DNA from 2 places in the Thioalkalivibrio sp. ARh3 genome. Region 2 is predicted to be linked to the other one. Evidence: predicted binding sites of a transcription regulator. Region 2 holds the regulator's gene; the other holds the start of a gene.
The links. Region 2 encodes FliA, which starts transcription of late flagellar genes. Its sites were predicted from a motif close to GCTAAAGTTNNNNNNNNNNCNGCCGATA; they were not measured.
Positions count from the first base shown of each region.

Region 1: flgM (flagellar biosynthesis anti-sigma factor FlgM) is a predicted target of FliA. The motif match lies at 5,928-5,955, and genes of this name have one in related genera.

Region 1 covers NZ_KB897948.1:317,876-325,318, forward strand. Annotated here, with positions in the region: gene flgE (flagellar hook protein FlgE) at 1-1,116, opposite strand, end outside; gene C995_RS0106305 (flagellar hook assembly protein FlgD) at 1,142-1,813, opposite strand; gene flgC (flagellar basal body rod protein FlgC) at 1,828-2,247, opposite strand; gene flgB (flagellar basal body rod protein FlgB) at 2,284-2,694, opposite strand; gene C995_RS0106320 (protein-glutamate O-methyltransferase CheR) at 2,864-3,679, opposite strand; gene C995_RS0106325 (chemotaxis protein) at 3,951-4,880, opposite strand; gene flgA (flagellar basal body P-ring formation chaperone FlgA) at 5,124-5,858, shown strand; gene flgM (flagellar biosynthesis anti-sigma factor FlgM) at 5,994-6,308, shown strand; gene C995_RS0106340 (flagella synthesis protein FlgN) at 6,322-6,807, shown strand; gene C995_RS0106345 (flagellar brake protein) at 6,926-7,443, shown strand, end outside.
Region 2 covers NZ_KB897949.1:130,617-138,059, reverse strand. Annotated here, with positions in the region: gene flhA (flagellar biosynthesis protein FlhA) at 1-2,046, shown strand, start outside; partial or broken gene flhF (flagellar biosynthesis protein FlhF) at 2,125-3,196, shown strand; gene C995_RS0107580 (MinD/ParA family protein) at 3,356-4,180, shown strand; gene C995_RS0107575 (RNA polymerase sigma factor FliA) at 4,177-4,938, shown strand; gene cheY (chemotaxis response regulator CheY) at 4,998-5,378, shown strand; gene C995_RS0107565 (protein phosphatase CheZ) at 5,482-6,258, shown strand; gene C995_RS0107560 (chemotaxis protein CheA) at 6,337-7,443, shown strand, end outside.

The sequences.
Region 1 (7,443 bases), on a different contig from region 2:
GACGTTCGAGGCCTCCAGGGCACCGGCCTGGATCTCGCCCAGGTTGCCACTGCCCGGCGCACCCAACGTCCGATCACCGGCGGCGAACGTCTCCGCCCAGAGGTTGTTGCCCAGCTGCTCGAGCCCCTGGGGATTGCGGAAATTGGCCATCGCGACCTGCCCCAGCACCGAGGACTGGCCGTTGGTGAAGCGCGCGAACACCGCACCACTGGAGTCGATGTCCACCCCCGTCAGGTTGCCCGAGGCAAAGCCGTTCTGGCCCAGGTCGTTGACCGCAAAATCCCCCCCGTACTGCGTCGTACCGCTAAAATCGATCTCGAATACAAGTTCTTCGGCACCATTACCCAGGTCGTCACTCGGTACGACTACCTCCGCCAGTTCGGGATCGACGCTCTGCAGGCCTCCACTGCCGTCGAACTCCAGAGCGAACGATCCATATTCCGTCCCATCCACAGCTACGTGGGCTGTCCACTCGCCCTGTTCCTCGCCCTTGACGAAGTAAAGGCTCGCATCACGTGAAGTCCCTAGAGAGTCGTAGATCGTCAGGGACGTCGAGTAGTTATAGCTATCCGGCTCATCAACGCTGAAGTCTTCCTCCGGGGGGGGCTCGGCGCCCGACTGCAGGTTGAGCAAGGCCTCGATCTCACTGGTGGCCTGCGGAGCCGAAGCCCCCGTCTGTAACCGAATATCGTCTGAATCCGAGCCGAAATCCGTGTCGGTACTGCCGGGATCCTGTGCGGAAAAGCCCTGCAGTCTCTGCCCCTGGTTGTTCACCAGATAGCCATCACGGTCGACCTGGAACTCACCAGCACGGGTGTAGTAATTGCCGCCCTGATCGCTGACCATAAAAAAGCCCTCGCCATCGATCGCGAGGTCCAGGCCGTTCTCGGTGAACTCCATGCGTCCCTGCGAGAACTGCTGGGATACATCCAGCAACCGCGAGCCGCCGCCGGTCGCGGTCTGACTGACGCCACCAAAACTCTGGGCGAAGACATCACCAAACTCCGCGCGCGAGCGCTTGAAGCCCGTAGTGCCGGCATTCGAGACGTTGTTGCCGGTGGTCTGCAGGTCGGCCTGTGCCGAGTTCAGTCCGCTCAATCCGATATTGAAGGGCATACTGGTCTACCTCCGTTAGAGTCCGTCAGCTGCTGATGCGCCGGACATCCGAGAAATTGATCTCGCCAAGGCCACGGACCATCAGGCCCAGGCTGGAATCGTCACCTACCGAAACGCTCTCGACGCGGGCGTCGAGGAACACATCCACTGCTTCATTGCCGGAACCGCTCTGGGCCGACGCCCGGAATTCATATACGCCCGGGGCCGCCGGCGTCCCGTCATCGCGCAGGCCATCCCAGGTGAACTCCTGCAACCCCTCGCTGGCCGAGCCCAGGTTCATGCTGCGGATACGCTCGCCCGTCGGGCTGTACACCTCGACCTGCAACTGGCCGGTCGACTGTTCCAGATCCACCGCGCCACGCACCGCGCCATCCGCCCCGAGTTCGCCGAATTCCGTCGGGACCAACACGTCCTTCCCGACCAGGGAGGCTGCCTGCAGGGTCTGGCTCTGCCCCATGGACTGCGCCAGTTGCTCGAACGACTTGGACAGCTCCTCGATCCCGGTCACCGTCGAGAACTGCGCCATCTGGCCGATGAATTCGCCGTTCTCCATCGGTTCGAACGGATCCTGGTTCTGCAGCTGGGTCGTCATCAGCTTGAGGAAGTCGGACTGCCCCAGGCGGTCATCGGCCCCCTCGTCCTTCTGGGGACGAGACAGCCCCAGGCGGTCCAGCATGTCGGGTGAAATCTGTGTCATGTACGAACTCCGCTTTAGCCCTGGCCGATCTGCAGCGTGCGCTGCAGCAGCTGGCGCGAGGTCTCCATTACCTCGACGTTCGCTTCATAGTTGCGCGAGGCCGACATCATGTTGGCCATCTCCTCGACGACGCTGATCGCGGGCCGGAAGATGTAGCCATCTTCGTTGGCCTGCGGGTGGTTCGGTTCGTAGTGCGGCTGCGGCGGCGCCTGCGATTCGTCAATGCCCGCCACCCGCACGCCGTTGGAGGCACCATTCGGGTCGGCCTGATTCATCACCGTCTGGAACAGCACCTGCTTCGACCGGTAGGCCTCGTCGGGGCTGCTCGCCACGGTATTGGCATTGGCGAGATTCGACGCGACGGTGTTCAGTCGCACCGACTGCGCGCTCAGCGCCGAGGCCGAGGTGTTGAACAGCTTGAACAGATCACTCACGAAATCACTCTCCCGTAGCCATCAACGACGGCCCTACTAGCGCTCGCCCCGCAGGGCATCACGGATGCCGGAAACCCGGCGGTTCAGGAACTCGAGGCTGCTCTGGTACTGCAGGGAGTTTTCGGCAAAGGCCGCGCGCTCGAGTTGCGGGTCCACGGTGTTGCCATCCAGCGACGGCTGCGACGGCACGCGATAAAGCGTCTCCATCGATCCGTTGGCACTACCCGCACCGCCGGAGCCGATGTGGCCCTGATGCGTGCTCGCCATCGGCATGTTGCCGCCCTCGCCGGCAGCCGCCTGCAGCACCGAGCGAAAGTCGATATCGCGCGCCTTGTAGTTCGGCGTATCGGAATTCGCGATATTCGAGGCCAGCAGCTCCATCCGCTTCGCACGGACGTTCACCGCCTCCGGCAGGATGCCCATCGCCTTGTCGAGAGAAAGACTCATCCGTCGTACCCCGTCCGCCTGTGGCGCACTTCAGGTTCCTCGGGACGAAACCGCTTCGCCCCGCACGACAGGGACGAAGCAATTGGTGTGCCACTATGGGCTGATGGATGTCTGGAGAGGGGTGCCGCGGTCGTGGGGGACGACCGGGTGGCGCAGCGCCAAAGGCGCGTCAGCCCTTCAGGCGAAGGACCGAGCCGTACTCGGTGCGCACCGTTTCGAAGGCCTGGGTGTAGGGGCCCGCGGTCTCGGAAGCGCCAAGAAACAGATAGCCACCGGGATTCATCTGGCGGGCGATTCCGTCAAGAACCTGGCGCTTGGTCTCGGCGGAGAAGTAGATCAACACGTTGCGGCAGAACACGATGTCGAACTTTCCCAGGGCCGCGTAGCTGTCGATCAGGTTGAGTTTCTGGAAACGGCAGCGGCGCTGGATCTCCGGACGTACGCGGTGCCCATCGGCCACGGTCTCGAAAAAGCGGGCGCGGCGCGCTTCGCTCAGGCCGCGCACGATGCTCAGCCCGTCGTAGACCGCGCGCCGGGCATCGTCCAGGATCTTCTCCGACAGGTCCGTACCCACGATCGACACCGGCACCACCCGCCTGGGCCTCGACTCTTCCCACTCGGACACCACCATGGAGATGCTGTAGGCCTCCTGCCCGCTGGAGCAGCCGGCCGACCAGACCTTGATCCCCGCGCCCTTCTCCGCGCGCTCCGGGAGCAGCACATGACGCAGGATCTCGAACGGGAAACCATCGCGGAACCAGGAGGTTTCGTTCGTCGTCATCGCGTCGATCACCCGCGTGCGCAGGCGCGGGTTTGGGGCCTGGCGCATCGCGTGCAGGAGCTCCGGGACGCTCTTGTAGCCGAACTCGTCCAGCAGCCGCGAAAGACGGCTCGACACGAGATACTGACGGCTGTCGCCCAGCACCAAGCCACAGCACTCGGAGAGGAAACGCGAGAACTCCTCGTAGTCGCGCGAATCGATCACGAAGTCATCCCTGAAGCTCGGAGATACGGACGAACAGGCACGTTGATGACGAATCCTTGACAGCGGGGCCCAAGAATCCAACCGGGGCACGACCGCCCCCTGCTGGACGGGTGCAGTATACGTGCAACCGCGCGCCCGCTGACAGCATCACACCAGGTAATGGAGGCGGCGCGCGATGGCCGCCGGCGCTCACACGGCCGGCAATCCCCTTCCGCCCCCATGCCACAACGCTTGAATCTGCCGATTGACACAGGCCGCGGGGACACCGGTTTCAATCCTTGCGGGTCTGCTCAAGCACGGCTTCGGCCAGCTCATCGGGATTGAACTTGGACAGGAACGCATCCGCCCCTGCCCGCTTGACCATATCGGTATTGAACTCCCCGCTCAGAGAGGAGTGGAGCAACACCCTCAGGTCCTTCAGCCGGTCGTTCGTCCGAATCCGGGCCGTCAGGGTATAGCCATCCATCCGCGGCATCTCGATGTCCGAGATGACCATCTCCACCACATCGCCCACATTGCCGGCCTCGGCCTGCTCTTCAAGATAGTCCAGTGCCTCGCGACCATCCTTGAAGACCAGGTATTCCCAGCCAAGACCCTTGATGGCACCCTCGATCTGCTTGCGGGCGACCAGCGAGTCATCGACGATCACGATCTTGCGCTTCCCGATCCGCTCGCGCTCTTCGTCGGCCTCCGCGCGCACCGCGTCGGACACGTTAATGGGCAACGGATTGACGATCGACAGCACCCGTTCGACATCGATGATCTCGACCAGCTTGTCGTCGATCTCGGTCACGGCGACCAGGAAGGACTCGCGCCCGGTCCCCCGTGGTGGCGACTTTACGTCTTCCCAGTTGACGTTGACGATCCGGTCCACGGCCGAGACCCAGAAGCCCTGCACCGACCGGTTGAATTCGGTCACCACCACCTTGTGGTCGTCCGTTTCGCCCACGGCCGTGCGCAGCCCCATCGCGCGTGCAAGGTCAATGATGGGGACCGTCCCGCCTCGCAGGGTGGCCACACCCCGCACGACGCTCAGTGAACCGGGAATCTGCCGCAACGGTGGTGAAGGGATGACCTCGCGCACCTTGAACACGTTGATCCCGAAGGTCTGCGAGCTCCCCAGATGAAACAGGAGCAGCTCCATACGGTTCTGCCCCACCAGCTGGGTCCGTTGATTCACATCGTCAATGAATTGACTCATTGCCCTGCACTCCCCCTTCGCCCGGCGACTCGCCACCTCGACCCGCCGGACCCAGTGTGCACCCCCAGGACCGGCGCTGTCATGCCACAAACCGCCGCTGTATGCCGATTGCATGCGTTATTGACCCGGTAACGGCCACGCCCCGCCACTCTTGAGGATGCAACACTAACCGTCTGGCATGTTTTCTGCTTGTGTCTGCCCGAAAACCTCTCGATTATCGACGAGCCGGCGCGCACGCAGACCATGAATGAGCCATTTCTCCAACCCGTTGTTCGCTCCCGGTGGCTCGCGGCCGCGGCAGGGATCTTTCTGGCCCTGGGATCCATCCCCGCTCAGGCGGAGATCGAGGCGGTGGAGAACATCCGTCTGGCGGCCGAACGTTTCATCCATGACGAGCTCGACATCACACCGGGGGACGAAGCGGTGGAGGTCCAGATCGGTCGTCTGGACAATCGCCTGCGTCTCGCGCGCTGCAGCAAGGCCCTGGAGACGCAGTTCCCGCCCGGCGGACGTCGCGACGGCAATACAGCGGTCCAGGTGCAGTGCGAAGCACCCGTGAGCTGGTCGATCTATGTGCCGGTTACCGTCGAGCGCTATGCCGAAGTCCTGGTCGCGAACCGCAACCTGCGACGCCAGCACACGATCCTGCCGGGCGACCTGCGCACCAAGCGCATACAGACCTCGCGGCACGCCGGCAGCTATTTCGAGGACAAGGGTGAACTGGTGGGGCTTCAGACCCGACGCAACATCCGCCCGGGACAGATCCTCGGCCAGCAACACGTGACCCAGCGCGAGGTGGTCAGCCGCGGCCAGCGCGTCACCATACTGGCCGAGAACGGTTCGGTGGCGATCCGCATGCAGGGCGAGGCGCTGGAGAATGGCGTCCTCGGCGACCGCATCCGCGTGAAGAACAGCTCGTCGGGGCGCATCGTGGAAGGAGAGGTCCTGGAGTCCGGACATGTCCGCGTGGCCCTGTAGAATGGCGGAACATCGCCATGGATCGCCGCCACGAACTGTGAAGCGATTCGAAAATTCATACCTCAAGGGGCTACAGTTTCAGCCGGTGCTGCCGTAAACCTCTGCAGTAGAATTGCAAAAACAGGAAACCGAACCATGGATATCAAAGGCCCGAACAACCCCGGCCTGCGCCCGGACGGCAACACCTCGAGCGTAAAGGGCCGAGACGAGACCTCCCGGCCCGACGCAGGCGCCCAGGGCAACTCCTCGGCGCCGATACGCCAGGACGACTCCGTCACCCTGACCGGTGCGGCGCAGGCGATGAACGCCGCCTCCGGGGCCGCCAGCAACGCCCCGTTCGACGAGGCGCGGGTCGCCGAGTTGCGCGAAGCCATCTCCAACGGCGAGTACCCGGTGGACAACGAACAGCTGGCCGATCGCATGATCGAGCTGGAAAGCCTGTTGCGCTAATCGAGACCCGACAATGTCGCCCGAACAGCGCCACGCCTTTCTCCGCTCGCTGGAGGCCTCGATCCGACTGAGCCATCAGATGGAGGACATCCTGCTGCAGGAGACCCGCGCCGTGGAATCGCGCGCCCCCGAGACCCTGCGCGAGGTCGTGGCCCAGAAGCAGACGCTCCTGCAGGAGCTGGAGACCGAGAGCCGGCGACAGCGCGAAACCATCGAGGCCGCCGGTGAAACCTACACGCCCGAGGGACTCGCGCGGCTGTTCAGCCGGCTCGAGAGCGGCGCCGAGCTGGAGGACCACTGGCAGGCGCTGCGCCGTTCGGTGGAGCGCTGCAATACCCTCAACCAGGGCAACGCCCGACTCATCGATCGCGACCGGCGGCGCGTGGAGATGTCCATTCAGATCCTGCGCGGCGAGGAACCCGGACCGGCCCCCACCTATGACCCCTACGGCCGCACCCAGTCCGGCAGTCGCACTGGCCGGCGCATCACCCGCGCATGACCCGCGCGCATCCTCCGCGCGCCCCTTTCACTCCTCTCCCGCGCAAACGCGGGGCTGGCATTCCGGACAGCCGGGCAGTACCGTGCGGCTTGGCCCAATAACGACCACAACGCCACGCATGGACGAGACCGACTACACTGTCGACCGGCCGGAACGGATTGCCGGCATCCTCAAGGACCTGGACCACAAACTCACCCTCGTCAACGTCCGTCTCGACGACGACGGCCCGCTGTACAACTCCGCCCTGATCCGGCTTGATTCCGAGGGCCGCGAACTCTTCCTCGACGAACTCACGCCCGTTGAGGCCAATCGCCACGTCGAGATGGGCACCCGGATGCGGGTCTTCGCCAGCCTGCGCGGGGTCGCCGTGCGCTTTTCCACCGTCGTCTCGCGCACCGAGCGCGAGGACGCCGGGGTGCTCTACGTCTGCCCCTACCCCGAGACCCTGCAATATCTCCAGCGACGCGAGACCTTTCGCGTACATATCCCGATTAGTCAGCGCCCGCGCGTGGAATTGCAGTACGGCGAATGGGAAGAGCCCGGTATCGGCGATCTCGCCGACCTCTCGGCCGAGGGCATGTGCGTGGAGGTCCCACAGGAGTGGGTTGAGGCCCTCGAGATCGGGACCCCGATGCG
Region 2 (7,443 bases):
GCGATGCTCTCGATGATGGTGCTGCCGCTGCCGCCCATCGCCCTGGACGTCCTGTTTACCTTCAATATCGCGCTGTCGCTGGTCGTGATCATGGTCGCGGTGTATACGCCGCGCCCGCTGGAGTTCGCGGTCTTCCCGACGGTACTGCTGGTCGCCACGCTGCTGCGCCTGGCGCTGAACGTGGCCTCCACGCGCGTGATCCTGCTGGAGGGGCACACCGGCACCGACGCGGCGGGCCAGGTGATCCAGGCCTTCGGCGATTTCGTCGTGGGCGGGAACTACACCGTCGGGCTGGTGGTGTTCGCCATCCTGATCATCATCAACTTCGTGGTGGTAACCAAGGGCGCGGGGCGCGTCTCGGAGGTCAGCGCCCGATTTACCCTGGACTCCATGCCCGGCAAGCAGATGGCGATCGACGCCGACCTGAATGCGGGGCTGCTGACCCAGGAAGAGGCGCGCAAGCGCCGCGAGGAGATCGCCAGCGAGGCCGACTTCTACGGCTCGATGGATGGTGCCTCGAAATTCGTGCGCGGCGACGCGATCGCCGGGATCCTGATCCTGTTCGTGAACATCATCGGCGGGCTGACCATCGGGACGCTGCAGCACGGCATGTCGATGGGCGACGCCGCGACCAACTACGTGCTGCTGACCATTGGCGACGGACTGGTCGCGCAGATCCCGTCGCTGGTGCTGTCCTCGGCCACCGCCATCATCGTCACGCGGGTCAACAGCACGCAGGACATGGGCCAGCAGGTGTTCGGGCAGATGTTCTCCAACCCGCGCGTGCTGTACGTGGCCGGTGGCGTGATCGCGGTGCTGGGTATGGTTCCGGGGATGCCGAATGCCGTGTTCCTGGGGCTGGCCTCGCTGGCCATGGGCTCGGCCTACCTGATGCAGCGACGTGAGCGGGAGCAGGCCGTGGAGGTGGAGCGTGTTCCCGACGAGCCCGCGGACAGCAGCCCCGAGAGCCGCGACCTGACCTGGGACGATGTGCCGCCGGTGGATCTGGTCTCCCTGGAGGTCGGTTACCGTCTGATCCCGCTGGTGGATCGCACCCAGGATGGCCAGCTAATGGGGAGGATCAAGGGGGTGCGCCGCAAGCTCTCCCAGGAACTCGGCTTCCTGCTGCAGCCGGTGCATATCCGCGACAACCTGGAACTGGGTCCGAATGCCTATCGCATCTCGCTGTTGGGCGTCACCGTGGCGGAGGCCGAGGTCTTTCCCGATCGCGAGCTGGCGATCAACCCGGGCGAGGTGTTCGGCACCGTGCCGGGGACGCCGACCAAGGACCCGACCTTCAACCTCGACGCCCTGTGGATCGATCCGGCTGATCGCGATCAGGCGCAGGGGGCCGGCTACACCGTGGTCGACTGCTCCACCGTGATCGCCACGCATCTGTCGCAGGTGTTCCGCGAGAACGCGCATCGCCTGATTGGTCACGAAGAGGCGCAGCATCTGCTGGACCAGCTGGCACGGCACTCGCCGAAGCTGGTCGAGAACCTGGTGCCGAAGACGCTCTCGCTGTCGGTGATCCTGAAGGTGCTGCAGAACCTGCTCGCCGAGCAGGTCTCGATCCGCGATCTGCGCACGATCGCCGAAACCCTGGCAGAGGAGGGTGTGAAGAGTCAGGATCCCGGCGTTTTGACCGCGGCAGTCCGGGTGGCGCTGTCGCGCTCGATCGTGCAGGACCTTGTGGGGCCGGACGAGGAGCTGCCTTTGATCGCGCTGGACCCATCGTTGGAACAGCTCTTGCATAAGTCCCTGCAGGGCAGCAATGGCGAGACCGTGGGATTGGAGCCGGGCCTGGCTGAACGCCTGCAGCGTTCGGTGTCGGAGGCGGCGCAGCGTCAGGAGGCCAGCGGCCAGCCGGCCATCCTGGTGGTGGCCCCGGAGATCCGCTCCTGGATTGCCGGATGGCTGCGCGGGGCGGTGCGCAACCTGGCGGTGCTGGCCTTTACCGAGATCCCCGACAATCGGCGGATCCGTGTGGTAGCCACGGTGGGTCAGGAAGACTCGGCCCGCCAGGCAGCCCCCACGAGTGCCTGAGACGAACAGTAGCGATCGGATCCGCCAGGGCGGAACGGGAGAACAGCGATGAATGTGAGACGGTATCGGGCCCGCGACATGCGCGACGCGATGCGCCAGGTGCGCGAGCAGCAGGGCGAAGATGCGGTAATCCTGTCCAGCCGTCGGGTCGACGGCTGGCTGGAGGTGGTTGCCGCTCTCGAGGATGGCGATGCCGGGGTCTCCGAACGCGAACAGCAGGCCGCCGTGAACGCGGTCCAGGCACCACGCGAGGAGCCGGTGGCCGCGTCGCGCCCGAGCAGCGCCTCGGCCTGGCCCGCGGATCCGGAGCTGGCCGCGATGCGGCAGGAGCTGCGGGATCTGCGCAGCCTGCTTACCCGTCAGCACAGCGACAACGAGGCGGCGCAATGGGCGGCGCGTCATCCGCTGGCGGCGGAGTGCAAGGCGCGCTTGATGGACCGGGGTTTCAGCGAGGCACTGGCGCGCAGCCTGGCGGGCAGCATCCTCGATGACAGTACCGTAGAGCAGGCCTGGGAGCGCCTGCGTGCACGCCTGTCGGGCGCAATTGCCACGCGCCATCCCGATATCCTCGACGAAGGGGGCGTGCTGGCACTGGTGGGGCCTACGGGCGTGGGCAAGACCACCACGCTTGCGCGGATTGCGTTGCGCCAGATCCGCCGCATGGGGCCGGATTCGGTTACGCTGGTCACCCTGGATGCGCAGCGCATTGGTGCGACACGCCAGCTGCAGGCCTTCGCGCAGATGGCAGGGGTGTCACTGCGGGTGCTGCAGGGCGCGCGCGAGTTGCGGGAGATGACCGGGCGAGCCGAGGATGGGCACCTGATTCTGGTCGACACGGCGGGGCAGGCACCTGCGGCGGTGGGCGACGAGTCGCTGTTCGCCGGCTGGCCGGACCGTATCCGGTGCGAGAGCTGGCTGGTCGTCTCCGCGACCACCCAGGCGGCGGCACTGCAAAGGGTGCTGGAGGCGTTCCGGAAGACGGAGCCATCGGCCCTGGTGCTGACCAAACTCGACGAGGCCGAACAATTGGGGGAGACGTTGTCGGTACTGCTCGACCAGCACCTTGGGCTCACGTTTGTCAGCGATGGTCAACGCATCGCGGAAGATTTCCACCGGGTGGAGACGGGGGATCTGACGCGGCGTGCGCTCGGTGAAGAAGAGCGTCCTGCGCGTGGTGCCTCGCGCGATGAACGATGGACTGATCAGACGCTCGCGGAGCTCGCCGGCACGCGCAGCCACGTGGCGTCGGCGCGCGGGACGCCGGATGGCGGGGCCCTGGAAATGATTCATCCAGTGGGGAAGGGACGCTATGCCACGCACTAATCCACCGTTGAAGGTCATCGCCGTTGCTTCCGGAAAGGGCGGTGTCGGCAAGACCAATGTCTCGGTCAACTTGTCCGTCGCACTTGCCCGGCTGGGTCGCGAGGTGATGCTGTTCGATGCCGATCTTGGGCTGGCGAACGCCGATGTGCTGCTCGGGCTGAGACCGGAGCGCACGCTGCATGACCTGGTAACCGGACAGGCGGAAGGGCTGGAGGAGATCCTGGTGGAGGGTCCCGAAGGGATCAAGGTCGTCCCTTCGGCGTCGGGGATCGCCGCGATGGCCAACCTCTCGCAGGTGGAGCACAACGGGCTGATTCATGCATTCAGCGCGTATTCGAAACCGCTGGACGTACTCGTCGTGGACACCGCAGCGGGTTTGCAGGAGTCGGTGACGACCTTCTGCCGGGCCGTCCAGGAGACCCTGGTGGTGGTCTGTGACGAACCGGCGTCGATTACCGATGCGTATGCCCTGATCAAGGTCCTGCACCGGGACCATGGTTTGCGGCGTTTCCGCCTGGTGACGAACATGGTGCAGGACCGAGCCGGAGCCGAGCGCCTGCTGCAAAAGCTCGCGACGGTTTGTGGCAACTATCTGCCGGAGGTCATCCTGGACCTGGCGGGATACATCCCGATGGACCAGAATCTGCGCACGGCCGTCCAGAAGCGGGCGCCGGTGGTGCAGCAGTATCCGGGCAGCCCGGCGGCCAAGGCCTTTACCGAGCTTGCCCGCACGGTCGATCGCTGGCCGGTGGGTCGCGGCGCCGATGGTGGCGTCGGATTCTTTGTCGAACGGATGCTGCAGAGCGCATGATGTCGCCGCGTAATCGACTACCAGGCTACGAAAGCGTCGCCGCGGCCGGCCACGAGCAGCGTGTTGCGGAGCATATCGAGCTGGTGCACCGCATCGCGCACCATCTTATGGCTCGTCTGCCTGCCTCGGTCCAGGTCGATGACCTGATCCAGGCGGGCATGATCGGTCTGCTGGAGGCCGCGCGGCAGTTCGAGGGCGGGCAGGGCGCGACCTTCGCCACCTATGCGGGGATCCGTATCCGCGGCGCGATGATCGATGAGCTGCGGCGCAGCGACTGGACGCCGCGCTCGGTGCATCGCAACAGCCGCAAGATCGCCGAGGCGATCCAGACGGTCGAGGCCCGGGAAGGGCGCGCGGCACGCGGGGTCGAGGTGGCCGAGGAGCTCGGAGTCCCGATCGACGAGTACTACACGATGCTGCAGGACCATGCCGGCGCCCATCTGTTCGCGCTGGACGATCTGGGCGGCACCGACGGCGATGCCGACCGGGTGATCGAGGGGGCGGAGGCCTCGCCCTCGCGGACGATCGAGGCCGGGGAGTTTCGCGAAGAGCTGGCCGCCGCGCTGGGTGATCTGCCCGAGCGTGAACGCCTGGTACTCTCGCTTTATTACATCGAGGAACTCAATCTGCGCGAGATCGGCGCGGTGCTGGGCGTGACCGAGTCGCGCGTCAGCCAGATCCGCAGTCAGGCCGTGATCCGGCTGCGCGCACGTCTGGGTTCCTGGCTCGAAGATGGCGAGGCTTTGCAGTTATTCTGACGGCCACGCTCTAGTACCCACATGCATAATTAATCCCGGAGTGACCTGTGGACAAGGGAATGAAAATTCTCATCGTGGACGACTTCTCCACGATGCGGCGGATCATCAAGAACCTGCTGCGTGATCTCGGCTTCAACAACACGCATGAGGCCGATGACGGCAGCACGGCCCTGCCGATGCTCCAGAACGGCGACTTCGACTTCCTGATCACTGACTGGAATATGCCCAATATGCCGGGCATCGACCTGCTGCGGGCGGTGCGCGCCGACGAGAAGCTGAAGACGATGCCGGTACTGATGGTGACGGCGGAGGCGAAGCGTGATCAGATTGTCGAGGCGGCCGAGGCGGGCGTAAACGGGTACGTGGTAAAGCCTTTTACCGCTGAAACGCTCAAGGAAAAGATCGATAAAATCTTCGAACGCATTGAATCTCAGGGGTAATCGGGGTATGGCAGGCGGGATCCTCGGGCACGAGCAAAGCCTCGGCCAGGGGGGGCAGTCCCGGTCGGTACGTCCGGGATGAGGAGCGAGCAAGGGGCTTTGGATGACAGACCAGGAACAACCGGTGGGGGATCAGCAGCTCGCACGCGCGCGCGAGCTTGTTCAGGTGCTTGAAGCAGGGGATGACGTCACGGCGCGAGCGCTGATTCAGGACCTTGCGCGTCCGTATGATCGCGAACTGTTCGACGAGCTCGGCAAGCTGACGCGTGACCTTCATGAGGCCCTGCAGAGTTTCCGTGGTGATTCGCGACTGGTCGAACTGACCCAGGCGGAGATCCCGGATGCTCGCGAGCGCCTCAATTACGTGGTCACCATGACCGAGAAAGCGGCGCATGAAACCCTGACCGCCATCGAAACGAGCCTCCCGATCGCCGAGTCCTTCAGCCAGCAGGCCGGCGAACTGACCGCCAAATGGACCCGTTTTCGCAACCGCCAGCTGTCGGTGGATGAGTTCCGCGAATTCGCGCGCGATCTGGACGAGTTCTTTGCGCAAGCCAGCCACGACACCGATGAGCTCCGGCGCCTGCTGTCGGAAGTGCTGATGGCGCAGAGCTATCAGGATATAACCGGGCAGGTGATCCGGCGGGTGATACAGCTCGTAACGGATCTCGAGGAGAACCTGGTCTCGCTGATCCGGCTGTCCAGTGGGCGCATGGAAGCGATCGAGGCCGCGGAGAAAACACTGGACGACAACGCCGATCGGCGCGAGGGCGATCGACGCGGTCACGGTCCTGCGGTGCCGAAGACTCAAGATTCCGGCCAGGATGTCGTTGAAGGACAGGACGAGGTGGACGATCTGTTGTCCAGTCTGGGCTTCTAGACAACCGCCGATTCCTGAATCGGCGTCTCCCCTGGACCCACCCTACAACGGCAAGCCTCACCGGAACGGAGAGACCGAATGGCCATCGACCCCAATGACGAAATCCTTCAGGACTTCCTGATCGAGGCCGGGGAACTGCTCGAAGGGCTGAACGAGCAGCTGATCGACCTGGAGCAGAATCCCGATGACCGGGATCTGCTCAACGCGGTATTTCGCAGCTTTCACACCATCAAGGGCGGCGCGGGCTTCCTCAGCCTCGATGCGCTGGTGACGGTCTGCCATCACGCGGAAGACGTGTTCAACCTCCTGCGCAATGGGGAACGCCGCGTTGATGGCCACCTGATGGACACGATGCTCCGGGTGCTGGATACGCTGAACGTGATGTTCGGCGACCTGCGCTCCGGGGTCGATCCGACACCCGCGGAGGCGGACCTGGTCGAAGATCTGCGGAAGATGGCCAACAACGAGGACGTGGCCGACGATTCCGAATCAGAGGCTGCCCCGGCAGCGGACGAATCCCCCGAGCCGGAACCGGCACCCCCCGCCGAGGTGGAAGCCACGGCCATGGCAACGGGTGAAGACGGAGGCGAAGAGTCGGGTCTGGTAGGTGCAGATGACGAGATCACCGATGACGAGTTCGAGGCCCTGCTCGACACGCTGCACGGAGAGGGGGCCCCGCAGGCGGTAGAGGGTGCCGGTGCGGCGGATGTTCCTGGTGGCGAGTCAGGCGCTGACGCGGCGGAGGCCGCGGCCGGGGATGATGGCGACGATCTGATCACCGACGACGAGTTCGAGAACCTGCTGGACGAACTGCAGGCGCGGGGCGGCGGGCCTCCTGCGGTCGAGTCGGTGGCATCATCGGCCGAGACCAGCGAGCCGGCCACGCCCGAGGAGCCGAATGCGGGGCCCGAGCCGGAGCCGGTCGAGGAGGCCAAGCCGGCCGCGACCCCGGAGGCCGCGAAACAACAGTCAAAGCCGGCGCCGGCCGGGGGTGGCTCGCGTCAGGCGCCCCAGAGCGAGACATCGGTACGCGTGAACACCGAGCGCCTGGACGAGATCATGAATCTGGTCGGGGAACTGGTGCTGGTGCGCAATCGCCTCAGCATGTTGCGCAGCCAGCATGTGGATGACGAGCTGGGCAAGGCGATCAGTTCGCTGGCGCTGGTGACCTCCGATCTGCAGACG